3 regions of the Streptomyces sp. NPDC096105 genome follow, and region 1 is predicted to be linked to each of the others. Evidence: riboswitches for the same ligand, from Rfam matches in the RefSeq annotation. Region 1 holds a riboswitch; each other region holds the start of a gene.

Region 1 (4,267 bases):
CTGGCGCTCACCGTCCTCGGCGGCGGCGAGTCCTCGCGGCTCTACAACCGCCTGGTGCGGCGCGACCGTACGGCCGTGACCGCCGGGTTCGGCCTGCTGCGGCTGGCCGGGGCGCCGTCCCTGGGCTGGCTGGACGTCAAGACGTCCGGCGACGTCGAGGTGCCCGTCATCGAGGCCGCCATCGACGAGGAGCTCGTCCGCTTCGCCGAGGAGGGCCCCACCGCCGAGGAGATGGAGCGCGCCCAGGCCCAGCTGGAGCGCGAGTGGCTCGACCGGCTCGGCACGGTGGCCGGCCGCGCCGACGAACTCTGCCGCTACGCCGTGCTGTTCGGCGACCCGCAGCTCGCCCTGACCGCCGTGAGCCGCGTCCTGGAGGTGACCGCCGAGGAGGTGCAGGAGGTCGCCAAGGCCCGCCTGCGGCCCGACAACCGCGCGGTGCTCGTCTACGAGCCCGTCGCCCCGGCGGCCGAGGACGCCACCGACGAGACCGAGGAAGCCGCAGCCGCAGCCGGCGCCGACGACAACGAGGAGACGGCGAAGTGACCGAGCTCGCCACGATGGAGTTCCACCCCCGGCCGCAGGCGGGCGAGGCCAAGCCCTGGGCCTTCCCGGCCCCCGAGCGCGGTGGCCTCGACAACGGCCTGACCGTGCTGCGCTGCCACCGCCCCGGCCAGCAGGTCGTCGCCGTCGAGGTGGTCCTCGACGCCCCCCTGGACGCGGAGCCGGAGGACCTCGACGGCGTCGCCACGATCATGGCGCGCGCCTTCTCCGAGGGCACCGACAAGCACACCGCCGAGGAGTTCGCCGCCGAGCTGGAGCGCTGCGGCGCCACCCTGGACGCGCACGCCGACCACCCCGGCGTCCGCCTCAGCCTCGAGGTGCCGGCCTCGCGGCTGGCCAAGGGGCTCGGTCTGGTCGCCGACGCCCTGCGCGCGCCCGCCTTCGCCGACAGCGAGATCGAGCGGCTGGTCCGCAACCGCCTCGACGAGATCCCGCACGAGCTGGCGAGCCCGTCCCGCCGCGCCGGGAAGGAGCTCTCCAAGGAGCTGTTCCCGGCGAGTTCGCGCATGTCGCGCCCGCGCCAGGGCACCGAGGAGACCGTCGCGCGCATCGACTCCGCGGCCGTGCGCGGCTTCTACGAGAAGCACGTCCGCCCGGCCACGGCGACCGCCGTGGTGGTCGGCGACCTCACCGGCGTCGACCTGGACGCGCTGCTCGCCGACACCCTGGGCGCCTGGACGGGCTCGCAGGCCCAGCCGCGGCCGGTGCCGCCGGTGGTCGCGGACGACACCGGCCGCGTGGTCATCGTGGACCGGGCCGGCGCCGTCCAGACGCAGCTGCTGATCGGCCGTGTCGGCCCGGACCGGCACGACCGGGTGTGGCCCGCGCAGGTGCTCGGCACGTACTGCCTCGGCGGCACCCTCACCTCGCGCCTGGACCGCGTCCTGCGCGAGGAGAAGGGATACACCTACGGCGTCCGGGCGTTCGGCCAGGTGCTGCGGTCCGCCCCGGACGGCACGGGCGCGTCGATGCTGGCCATCAGCGGCTCCGTCGACACCCCCAACACCGGTCCGGCACTGGACGACCTGTGGACCGTGCTGCGCACGCTGGCCGCCGAGGGCCTCACCGACGAGGAGCGCGACGTCGCCGTGCAGAACCTGGTGGGCGTGGCGCCGCTCAAGTACGAGACCGCCGCGGCCGTCGCGAGCACGCTGGCCGACCAGGTCGAGCAGCACCTGCCGGACCACTACCAGGCCGACCTGTACCGGCAGTTGGCCGCGACCGGCACCGTGGAGGCCACGGCAGCCGTCGTGAACGCCTTCCCGGTGGACCGTCTCGTCACCGTGCTCGTCGGTGACGCGGCGCAGATCAAGGCGCCCGTGGAGGCGCTCGGGATCGGCGAAGTCACCGTCGTGACGGCCGAGTAGGGCAGCCGCCGCACACGCGCGCGTGAAAGGCCCCGGTGACGGCGACGCCACCGGGGCTCCCTTATGCCCGAATTGGGGCGGAGGTTGCCTGTCTGCCCTGTGGTATGCGCTACAAAACCCGGGAATCGTTTGGGGATCGCGCGACGTCCCGCTTAGCTTCGTGCGGGCTGTTCGTCGGGCAGTGCGCCGCACCCGCGGCACCGGACAGCCATCGCCGAGTCCCCGTACGGCGCGAGCCAGGGGAGCCGGGGACCCACATGAGATCCCTGGGGTGAATCGGACGCCCGCGCGTGTCGCGAGGGGGTCCGTAGGAGACCTTCCTGCTCCGAACCCGTCAGCTAACCCGGTAGGCGAGAGGGAAGGAAAGGACCAGCCTGTACATGGCGTTCACCCGCGCCACCGGGAAGCACCGTCGTCCCAGCCGCGTCCAGCGCGGTTCCGCCCGCGCCGCGGGCGTCGCGGCCCTCGCGGGCACCGGCGTCGTCGGCTCCCTCGCGGCCCCCGCGCTCGCCGCCGAACCGGCCGCGGCACGGACCGGCCTCACCCCCGTCGTCACCCTGGGTGACGTGATCGCCGACCGCATCGACGCCCAGGCCGCCGCCCAGCACGAGGCCGCCCGCGTGGCGGCCGAGGCGGCCGCGCGCAAGGCCGCCGAGGAGGCGGCGCGCGAGCGGGCGGCCGAGGAGGCGGAGAAGGCCCGCGCCGCGAAGGAGCGCGCCGCCCGCGAGGCCGAGCGCAAGCGGCTCAACACCTTCGTCTCCCCGATCCCCGGCTCGTACGTCTCGACCGCCTACCGGAGCGGCGGCGCCATCTGGTCGTCCGGCAGCCACACCGGGATCGACTTCCACGCCGCGAGCGGCACGCCCGTCCAGTCCGTGGGCGTCGGCACCGTCGTCGAGGCCGGCTGGGGCGGCGCGTACGGCAACCAGGTCGTCATCAAGATGCACGACGGCACGTACACCCAGTACGCGCACCTGTCGTCGATCGCCGTGTCGGTGGGGCAGGAGGTCGCCGCCGGCCAGCAGATCGGTCTCTCCGGCGCCACGGGCAACGTCACCGGCGCCCACCTCCACTTCGAGGCCCGCACGTCCGCCGAGTACGGCTCCGACCTCGACCCGGCCGCCTACCTCCGGTCGCACGGCGTGAACATCTGAGGCGCGCCCGTCACGCCCTCGGGCCCCGGCTCCCCGCGAGCCGGGGCTTTCGCCGTTCCGGGGCACATCCGTCCCGGCGCCCTCCGTCCGAAAATCATGGAGGAATTCCGGTCCGCCGTCGGAAATCGCCGCCGATTGCAATAGAGTCACGAACGGACGTCAATCGTCGACGTTCCACGGGAATTGATCCGGAGGTCGGTCATGCGTATTCCCGCGCACTCGGTGTGCACGGCGATCCGGGACGACATCGTCGCCGGTGTCCACGGGCGCGGGAGCCGGCTCACCGAGGAACTGCTCGCCCGCCGCTACGGGGTCTCCCGCGTCCCCGTCCGCGAGGCCCTGCGCACGCTGGAGGCCGAGGGCTTCGTGGTGACCCGGCGGCACGCGGGCGCGTGCGTGGCGGAGCCCACCGAGCAGGAGGCCGCCGACCTGCTGGAGATGCGCCGGCTCCTGGAGCCCCTCGGCGCCTTGCGGGCGGCCCAGCGGCGCACCGACGCGCATCTGAAGGTGCTGCGGGGCCTGGTCAGGCTGGGGCAGGAACGCGTACGTCAGGGCAGCAGCGACGATCTGCGCTCACTGGGCGGCTGGTTCCACGAGACGCTCGCCCAGGCTTCCGGCAGCCCGGCGCTGACGTCGATGCTGACCCAGCTCAGGCACAAGATCGCCTGGATGTACGCGGTCGACGGGCCGGCCGACCCGGTGGCGTACTGGGCGGAGCACGGCGCGATCGTGGACGCCGTGGCCCGCGGCGACGGCGAGCGGGCGCGGACCCTCGCGGGGGTGCACGCCGAGCAGGCGAACGCCGGCCACCGGCTCCGGTTCGGCTCCGGCGCCGAGCGGTCCGTCCGCACGGACCGTGTGAGGAACGCGCAACATCCCGTACACATGCCGAGCCTGCGCCCTTAACACGGGCCCCGTACAAAAAGAGGGTGCGAAGGGCGGGGGATTTTTCGGCTGCCCGGAAATGGAAAGAGGAAAAGGAAAGGCCCGTCCGGGGTCCGGACGGGCCTTTCCGGGTCGCACGGCCGTCGCGTGCGGAAATACGGATTCAGACGGTCTCGGGGAGTTCCTCGAGGCCCTCGGCGACCAGCTTCGCCAGACGGTCCAGGGCGGCGTCCGCACCCTCGGCGTCGGAGGCGAGGACGATCTCCTCACCGCCCTGGGCGCCCAGGCCCAGGACAGCCA
Region 2 (4,267 bases), on a different contig from region 1:
CGATCATCTGGAGGTGATCAAGCTGATCCCTCCGCTGATCATCGACGAGGGGGACGTGAACCGGTTCGTGGACGCCTTCACCGCGGTGATGGACGACGCCCACGAGGGCGGACTCATCTGGGACTTCGGCAAGACCCTGGTGAAGCAGGCGGTCGCCAACCGGTGAGGACCCGGCGTGGTTTGCCTCAGAGGCAAGGAAATTGCCTCAGGGGTAAGTCCTGGTGCTCAATGGGGGCATGAGCTCCTCCGAGACCGAACCGCGGGCGGAGGCCGCCGAAGCGCTGCCCGCGGTCGCTCCGCAGCTGCGCGCCCTGCGCCGTCGGGCCTCCCTGACGCTGGAGGCCGCCGCCCGGCAGGCGGGCCTGTCGCCCGCCCACCTCTCCCGGCTGGAGACCGGGCAGCGCCAGCCCTCGCTGCCGATGCTGCTCTCCCTGGCGCGGATCTACGGGACGACCGTCTCCGAGCTGCTCGGGGAGTCGGCCGCCGACCGGGACGCCGTGGTGCGCGCCGCCGACATGGATCCCACGGAGGCGGGCGGCTGGTCGTACTGGCAGGCCGGCGCCGCCGGACGCGGCATGCAGGCCCTGCGGGTCCATGTGCCGCACGGCTCCCAGGGCGACATCGTGCGGGTCCACCCCGGCGAGGAGTGGCTGTACGTCCTCAGGGGGCGGCTGCTGCTGTGCCTCGGGGACACCCTGCACCGGCTGTCCCCGGGCGACAGCGCCCACTTCGACTCGCTCACCCCGCACCGCATCGCCGCGCAGGACGCCGACGGTGTCGAGCTGCTGTTCGTCCACACCCTGCTGCAGAGTCCCACGGCCGCCCTGTGCCTGGGCCCGACCCCTGGAGAGACACCGTGACCGGCAAGGACATGGAGGAGAAGTTCCCCCGGGCCCTGTGGGTCCGTCTGTTCGTCTACGTCGTGGTGGGACACGTTTTCGCGGCCTTCATCTACTTCCTCTTCGAGATCGCGCCGAAGAAGTAGCAGCCGGCCGGGCGGCGGGAGCCGGCGTCAGTCGAGCAGGCGCTCGCGCAGCCGCTCCCGGCGGGCCGGCGTGAGACCGAGCCCCTGCTCCAGGTAGGCGTCCACGCCGCCCCAGGTCTCCTCGACGGTCTCGAAGGCCGCCGCCAGATACTCCTCACGCGCGTCGAACAGCGGGCTGAGCAGCTCCATGACCTCGGGGGAGTAGGCGTCGGGGGAGCTGCCGCTGCGGCGCACCTTGTAGCGGCGGTGCTTGGCGTTGGACTTCAGGTAGTCCTCGACGATCGCGTCGCGCTCCACGCCCACGGCGAGCAGGGTGACCGCCACGGACAGACCGGCGCGGTCCTTGCCGGCCGCGCAGTGCATCAGGGCGGGGACGCTGTCCTCGGCGAGCGCGCGCAGCACCTGGGAGTGCTCGGCGGTGCGCTCCTTGACGATCATGCGGTACGAGGTGATCATCCGGTCGGCGCCCTGGCCGTCGGCGAGGATCGCGCGGAGCTGGTCCAGGTCGCCGTCGCGCACCATCTTCCAGAACTCCGCGCCGTCGGCCGGGTCGCTCAGCGGCAGGTTGACGTTGCGCACGCCCGGCAGCTCGACGTCCGGCCCCTCCAGCTTCTGGTCGGCCGCGTTGCGGAAGTCGAACACGGTGTGCAGGCCGAGCGAGGCGAGGAAGGCGGCGTCCTCCGCGGTGGCGTGGGCGAGGTGACCGCTGCGGAACAGCACCCCGTGCCGCACCCGTCGGCCGTCCACCGTGGGCAGCCCGCCCACGTCGCGGAAGTTGCGCACCCCGGTCAGCTGGGGCTCGGTCGACGGGATCTCCTGCGTCACGGACGGCTCCTCCCACTCGGCGCCGTCGCCGCGGCTCGCCGACGGGCACCACTCGACGATACGACATACCTGCCTGGGGCAATGAGTTGTCCACAGGGTGGCTGAGCGGGCCCCGGACACCTGGCGGTGTGGCACTTTATGTCGCTTTTTGTCCGTTTGTGTGAGGCGTGTGACGGTTGGCGTCGCAAGGATCCGGATGTCGCCTCTGTGTCGTCCGTGGTGCCGAACTTTAGGTGATTACGGAGTTCTGCCCGATTGGAGCGGTTAGGGATAACTTGCCCCGATAGGGCGAGATTTGAGGACGGGGTGCGTGAGCATCGTCATACCGGTGACCGTGTGCTGTCGCCATGTCCACGTAATTCCCCTCCGTGACAAGGGAATTCGCCCGCGTGCCGCTTCCGGCATCAACGCACGGTGACGTCTTTTCCTCCTTTCGATCACGTAAAAAGCGGGTTCGCGGGAACCCGCGCTTGTTTCGCCGCGTCGGGGTCGCTTACGTTCCCAACCGATCCGGACGGACGCCTAATCCTGCCGCCGCCCGGAGCCCGCACACACTGACCCGACGTACGGCAGGAGCGGGGGACCCACAGGTACGACTGCCTGTTCCGGACCCCGGAAACAGGCTTGGGGTTAAGCCGCGCGGCAACGCGGCCGGACATCTCCAGTCCGCACCCGACAGCTCACCTCGTAGGCGCCGGAGAGGAATTCGTCATGCCCGCGAAGGGTAAGCACCGCCGTACCAAGGCTCAGCGTTTCACCCGCTCCATCGCCGTCGCCGGAACCGGTGGCGCCGCGCTCGCCCTGCCGCTCCTCGGCGCCACCGGCGCGCACGCCGCGACGCCGCAGTCGGCCCCCGAGAAGTCGGTCCAGTCGCTGTCCGTCACCGGCCAGCAGGCCAAGGCCGACAAGGGCGACGAGGCCCGCACGTACACCGTGAAGGCCGGCGACTACCTCGCCAGGATCGCCGAGGCGGAGCACGTCGACGGTGGCTGGAAGCAGCTCTACGCGGACAACCGCGAGGCCGTGGGTGACGACCCGTCGCTCATCCACCCGGGTCTGAAGCTCTCCCTCGGCGGCAAGGCCGTCGCCGAGAGCGCGCCCCGGCAGTCCACTTCGCCGCAGGCGTCGAAGCCCGCCGCTCCCAAGGCCGAGAAGCCCGCCGAGAAGCCCGCTCAGCAGCCCGCGCAGAAGTCGTCCGAGGAGTCCGCCTCCGACGGCGCCTCCACCCAGACCACCTCCGCCTACAGCTCGCCGGTGCCCGGCGGCGGCGTCGGCACCGCCTACAAGGTGGCCGGCAGCATGTGGTCCAGCGGCTACCACACCGGTGTCGACTTCAGCATCCCGACCGGCACCTCCCTGAAGGCCGTCGGAGCCGGCACCGTCGTCTCCGCCGGCTGGGGCGGCGCGTACGGCAACCAGGTCGTCATCAAGCTGAACGACGGTTACTACGCCCAGTACGCCCACCTGTCCTCGCTGTCCGTCTCGACGGGCCAGACGGTGAGCGCCGGCCAGCAGGTCGGTCTCTCCGGTGCGACCGGCAACGTGACCGGCCCGCACCTGCACTTCGAGATCCGCACCGGCCCGGACTACGGCTCGGACGTGGACCCGGTTTCGTACCTCCGCTCCAAGGGCGTCTCCATCTGACCCCTCGCGGCCCCCTTCCTGACACGCGCGCCGAAGGCCGGACCCCGATCCACGGGGCCGGCCTTCGGCGTGTCCGGGCCCGGCCCGTACCTGTTCCGGGCTCGGTCAAACCTCGGAGTGGCTTATCTCACCGTCCGTCAACCCCTCCCTACGGTCGCGTAGGTCACATCGGAAGGTGAATCATGTGCGGTTGTGGCAGACGATTCGAAGAGTGACAAGGCAACAGTGATCGGGTCGTACGTGGCGGTGGGGGACAGCTTCACCGAGGGCGTCGGCGACCCCGGCCCCGACGGGGCGTTCGTCGGCTGGGCCGACCGGCTCGCCGTCCTGCTCGCCGACCGCAGGCCCGAGGGCGACTTCCAATACGTCAATCTCGCGGTGCGCGGCAAGCTGCTGGACCAGATCGTGGCCGACCAGGTCCCCCGGGCCGTCGAACTCGCCCCCGACCTGGTCTCGTTCTGCGCGGGCGGCAACGACATCCTGCGCCCGGGCAGCGACCCGGACGAGGTCGCCGAGCGCTTCGAGAAGGCCGTCGCCCGGCTCGCCGCGGCGGCCGGCACGGTCCTGGTGACCACCGGGTTCGACACCCGTGGCGTTCCGCTGCTCAAGCATCTGCGCGGCAAGATCGCCACGTACAACGGGCATGTGCGGGCCGTCGCCGACCGGTACGGCTGCCCGGTGCTCGACCTGTGGTCGCTGCGCAGCGTGCAGGACCGCAGGGCCTGGGACGCCGACCGGCTGCACCTCTCGCCCGAGGGGCACACCCGCGTCGCGCTGCGCGCGGGCATGTCCCTCGGCCTGAAGGTGCCCGCC
Region 3 (4,267 bases), on a different contig from region 1:
GCGGGTGCGGCGCGTGCTCTTCCCGGTCGCCGGGCTGCTCCTCGCGATGGGCATGCACGCCCTGTGGAACGGCTCCGTCATGCTCGGCCAGTTCGGCTTCCTCGCGGTGTACGGGGCGTTCATGGTGCCCGCGTTCGGGCTGCTGACCTGGCTGGTGGTGTGGACGCGGCAGCGGGAGCTGCGGACCGTGCGCACGGAGCTGCCCGCGTACGTGGCCGCCGGCTGGCTGCGTCCCGCGGAGCCGTTCGCGCTGGGCTCGATGCGGGCCCGGCGCCTCGCCCGGAAGTTCGCGCGTGAGCACGGGGGCAGGCCCGCGGCGCGCGCGGTCGCCCAGTACGAGGCGTACGCGACCTCGCTGGCGTTCCTGCGGCACCGGGGCCGCGCGGGGAAGGCGGGACCGGACTTCGTGAGCCGGGAGCGGGAGCTGCTGCTGGAGCTGTGGCACCGGCGCGCGGCGGCCCGTCCGGCACTGGAGCACGCGGCCCGTCTCACGGCGCCCCCGGTGCCGTACGGCGCGGCGTGGGCGTACGGGCCCGTCCCCGCGCCGTGGCAGGCGTACGGGCAGCCGCCCCACGGTCATCCGTATCCGGCGTACGGGGAGCACCCCCACCGCCGCTGAGGAGCCCCGGACATGCGGGACCGGCAGCCCTGACGTCGGGGGGGGCGTCGTCGGGGCTGCCGGCGTTCGCGGCGTCGGCGGCCGGGACGCGGCCGCCGGGTGGTTCAGACGCTGAGGCCCTTGCCGGCCAGCCAGGCGGCCGGGTCGACGCCGCCGGAGGAGCCGGCGGGGTGGACCTCGAAGTGAAGGTGGGCGCCGGTGACGTTGCCGGTCGCGCCGACGCGGCCGATCACGTCGCCGGTGGTGACCTTCTGGCCGACGCTGACGTTGATCGACGACTGGTGGGCGTACCAGATCTCGGTGCCGTCGTCGAGGGTGAGCACGGTCTTGTAGCCGTACGAGCCGTCCCAGCCGGCGGCGGTGATCGTGCCGGTGTGGACCGCCTTGATCAGCGTGCCGGTGGGGGCGGCGAAGTCGAGGCCCGTGTGGTAGCCGGAGGACCAGTAGACGCCGGCCTGACCGAACGTCGAGGTGAGGGTGTACGAGGAGGTCGGCAGGGTGTACTGCTTGGCCAGCTCGGCGAGGCGTTCGGCCTCGGCCTTCTTCGCGGCCTCCTCCTCCGCCCTCTTCTTCGCGGCCTCGGCCTTCTCCTTGGCCTCCTTCTCCGCCTTGGCGGCGGCCTCGGCGGCCTCCTTCTCGGCGGCGGCGAGGGCGGCGGCCTGGGCCTTGCTCTGCGCCTGCCCCTGCTGCTGCTCGACCTGGGCCATGATGCGGGCGCGCAGCGCCTCTCCGGCGCCGGAGGCGCCCTCCTCGGCGTCGGCGGTGGTCATGCCGATGTCGCTGAGGGGGGTGCTCGTGCCCTTGGGCGTTTCCTCCTCGGAGAGGAGGGAACCCACGTTGGGCAGGTCGGGCATGGAGATGGAGACGGGCGGCTTGCCGGTCTGGGCGCTGGCCATGCCGCCGGCGCCGACGGCGGCTATGACGCCGACGCCCAGGACGGTGGAGCTGCGGGCGAGTCCGCCTCCGCGCTGCTTGGCGACGCGGTGCCGCCCGCGCACGGGCCGTACGGACTCCGCGGTGGGGTTCCACTCCTCGAACGGGCCCTCGTCGGCGCCGTAGGCGAAGGTGTCGCTCGGGTGGAACGGGGCCTCGGGGGCAGGCGGGTTGGACGCCACGTGGGCGCGCTCCTTTCCTTCCTTCTTCGCCTACCGGGTTAGCTGACGGGTTCGGAGCAGGAAGGTCTCCTACGCGCGTATACGAGCCGTGTTCTCACGGCGGTATCCGCCCGATTCACCCCATGGTGGTGGTTCCCCGGTTCCCTCGCGGGATTCGGCGCGTGCGCACGGAGCCGCCTTCTGTGACGGCTGGGACGACCGCGCTGCGTTATCGAACGTTAATAGACGCGGGGGCCGGATTCCAAGCCATTCCTCTTGATCGTTCACGATTTCCGTGCGGACTTAAGCGCCATGACCGGGCGAAAACGGGCGAGTTGACCGCGCGTCGGACGACCGGTCGAACCTGACGGTATGTCAGTTGTTATGCGCTGCGAAGCACTTCGCTCACGCTGCGTGAGAGGCGGGGAGAAAGGTGCCGGCACAAGGCGCCGGTATACAGAAAACACCGAGGGCCGGAACCCTTTCGGATTCCGGCCCTCGGCCTTCAGTAGCGGGGACAGGATTTGAACCTGCGACCTCTGGGTTATGAGCCCAGCGAGCTACCGAGCTGCTCCACCCCGCGTCGGTAATCACCAGTGTACGGCATCCGCGGGGCCCGACGCACATCCCTTCCCCGGCGGCGCGATCAGCCGGCCGGCAGATGCGCGTTCGGCGCCTTCGCACGCCGCTCGTGCTCCGGCAGGACCAGCACCGTGGCGCCCCCGTCCGCCAGCACCGCGCTGCCGTCGGCGTCCGCCACGAAGGTGTCCGGCTCCCGCCAGGCCGTGACCACCCGGCGCACCCCCGCGTCCAGGATCAGCCGCGCGCAGGGCGCCGGCCGGGACGCGCGACGGGCGCACGGCTCCAGGCTGGAGTAGACGGTGGCGCCGGCCAGCCGCGGGTCGGTGGGGTCGGTCCTGGCGAGCGCGGCCTCCTCCGCGTGCACCACGGGGTCGCCGCCCTCACGGGAGTACCCCCGCGCCAACTCGGTGCCGTCGGCGGCGACCACGACCGCGCCGACGCTGAACGCGGTCCCGGAGGGCGGGCACAGCGCGGCCAGCTCGCAGGCGAGGGCGAGCCAGTGGTGGTCGGCCGCGGAGGGCAGCGCGCCGGTGCCGGGCGCGGTGGGCTCGTAGCGCATCAGGACGACGTCGCCGACGGGCCGAGTCTCGACCAGCCGCAGCCGGCCGCCCTGGTAGGAGCCGGGGCCGAACAGCCGGGGGGCGTCCGGGTCGCCGACGAACAGCGGGGCGAGGACGAGCTGCAGTTCGTCGGCGAGGCCCTGGGTCATCAGCTGGGTGTGGATCCGCCCGCCGCCCTCGACCATCAGGCGCCGCACCCCGCGCTCGTCGTGCAGGTGCTCCAGCAGCCGCCGCCAGTCCAGGCCGTCGCCGAGCGGGACGACGTCGGCGGCGAGACCGAGGGCGCGGGCCCGTCCGGCGCCCTCGTCGGTGGTGTAGAGGACCTTCTCGCCGCCGGTGTACCAGAACCGCGCCGCCGGGTCCAGGTCGCCGGAGCCGCTCACCGTGACCTTCAGCGGGTACTCCGGCCTGCCGTCCGCGACCCGGGCGGCGCGGCGCTCGGGCGAGTTGACCAGCAGACGGGGGTTGTCGGCGCGCAGGGTGCCGGCGCCGACCAGGACGGCGTCCACGGAGGCCCGTACCTCGTCGACCCGGTCGAAGTCGGCCGGGCTCGACAGCAGCAGCCGCTCCGGGCCGGTGTCGTCCAGGTAGCCGTCGAGGGAGACGGCGGCGGACAGCAGGACGTACGGGTGCGGCATCGGCGGGCTCTCCGGGTGCGGGTTGACGGCGGGACCGCTGCGCGGTCCGCGTCCAGTCTGGCAACCCGTGCGGCGGGGAGCGGACCGTGCCCCGGCCGCCGGGACCGGTGTCAGGGCTCGATCAGGCCGACCCGGATGGCGTAGCGGGTGAGCTCCAGCCGGTCCTTGAGGCCCAGTTTGGCGAGCAGATTGGCACGGTGCCGCTCCACCGTCTTGGGGCTGATCACCAGCAGGTCCGCGATCTGCTGGGAGGTGTGGCCCTCGGCGACCAGCTTGAGAATCTGCTCCTCCCGGTCGGTGATGGCCTTCGCGGGCAGCGTCCGGCCCTCCCGCGCGAGGTCGAGGTAGTTGTGGATGAGGGCGTTGACCGCCCCCGGGTAGAGGAAGGGCTCGCCCCGCATGGTGGCGTGGCAGGCCTCGACGAGATCGCGGTCGGCGACCGACTTCAGGACGTAGCCCGAGGCGCCGGCGGCCAGCGCCTCGAAGAAGAACTGCTCGTTGTCGTACATGGTCAGCACGAGGATCCGGGTCCCCGGCAGGGTGCGGGAGAGCTCACGGGCCGCCTGCAGACCGGTCAGGCGCGGCATGGCGATGTCGAGGATGGCCAGGTCGGGGCGGTGCTCCCGGGCCAGTTCGAGGGCTTCGGCGCCGTCGGCGGCCTCCGCCACCACGGTCAGATCCGGTTCGCCGTCCAGGATGAGTCGGACCCCCCGGCGGACCAGGGCGTGGTCGTCGGCGAGGAGGATGCGGGCGGGGGACGGGTCGGTCATGGTT

What was found. Region 1 has a riboswitch for cyclic di-AMP ahead of ACIQ8B_RS26295 (M23 family metallopeptidase). Riboswitches for the same ligand answer to the same signal wherever they lie in the genome.
Region 2: it holds a riboswitch for cyclic di-AMP, as region 1 does, so the genes downstream of both, ACIQ8B_RS28975 (peptidoglycan DD-metalloendopeptidase family protein) here and ACIQ8B_RS26295 (M23 family metallopeptidase) in region 1, are expected to answer to the same signal.
Region 3: it holds a riboswitch for cyclic di-AMP, as region 1 does, so the genes downstream of both, ACIQ8B_RS02760 (M23 family metallopeptidase) here and ACIQ8B_RS26295 (M23 family metallopeptidase) in region 1, are expected to answer to the same signal.

What each region holds. Positions count from the first base shown of each region.
Region 1 is NZ_JBIWGC010000020.1:96,717-100,983, forward strand. It holds gene ACIQ8B_RS26285 (M16 family metallopeptidase) at 1-543, shown strand, start outside; gene ACIQ8B_RS26290 (M16 family metallopeptidase) at 540-1,928, shown strand; cyclic di-AMP (ydaO/yuaA leader) riboswitch at 2,131-2,296, shown strand; gene ACIQ8B_RS26295 (M23 family metallopeptidase) at 2,309-3,082, shown strand; gene ACIQ8B_RS26300 (GntR family transcriptional regulator) at 3,284-3,988, shown strand; gene ACIQ8B_RS26305 (HPr family phosphocarrier protein) at 4,131-4,267, opposite strand, start outside.
Region 2 is NZ_JBIWGC010000026.1:1,841-6,107, forward strand. It holds gene ACIQ8B_RS28955 (aspartate aminotransferase family protein) at 1-166, shown strand, start outside; gene ACIQ8B_RS28960 (helix-turn-helix domain-containing protein) at 237-860, shown strand; gene ACIQ8B_RS28965 (DUF6126 family protein) at 872-985, shown strand; gene ACIQ8B_RS28970 (tyrosine-protein phosphatase) at 1,013-1,810, opposite strand; cyclic di-AMP (ydaO/yuaA leader) riboswitch at 2,353-2,517, shown strand; gene ACIQ8B_RS28975 (peptidoglycan DD-metalloendopeptidase family protein) at 2,522-3,454, shown strand; gene ACIQ8B_RS28980 (SGNH/GDSL hydrolase family protein) at 3,680-4,267, shown strand, end outside.
Region 3 is NZ_JBIWGC010000002.1:14,399-18,665, forward strand. It holds gene ACIQ8B_RS02755 (PrsW family intramembrane metalloprotease) at 1-619, shown strand, start outside; gene ACIQ8B_RS02760 (M23 family metallopeptidase) at 724-1,734, opposite strand; cyclic di-AMP (ydaO/yuaA leader) riboswitch at 1,747-1,904, opposite strand; tRNA gene ACIQ8B_RS02765 (tRNA-Met) at 2,223-2,296, opposite strand; gene ACIQ8B_RS02770 (dihydrofolate reductase family protein) at 2,360-3,493, opposite strand; gene ACIQ8B_RS02775 (response regulator) at 3,604-4,263, opposite strand.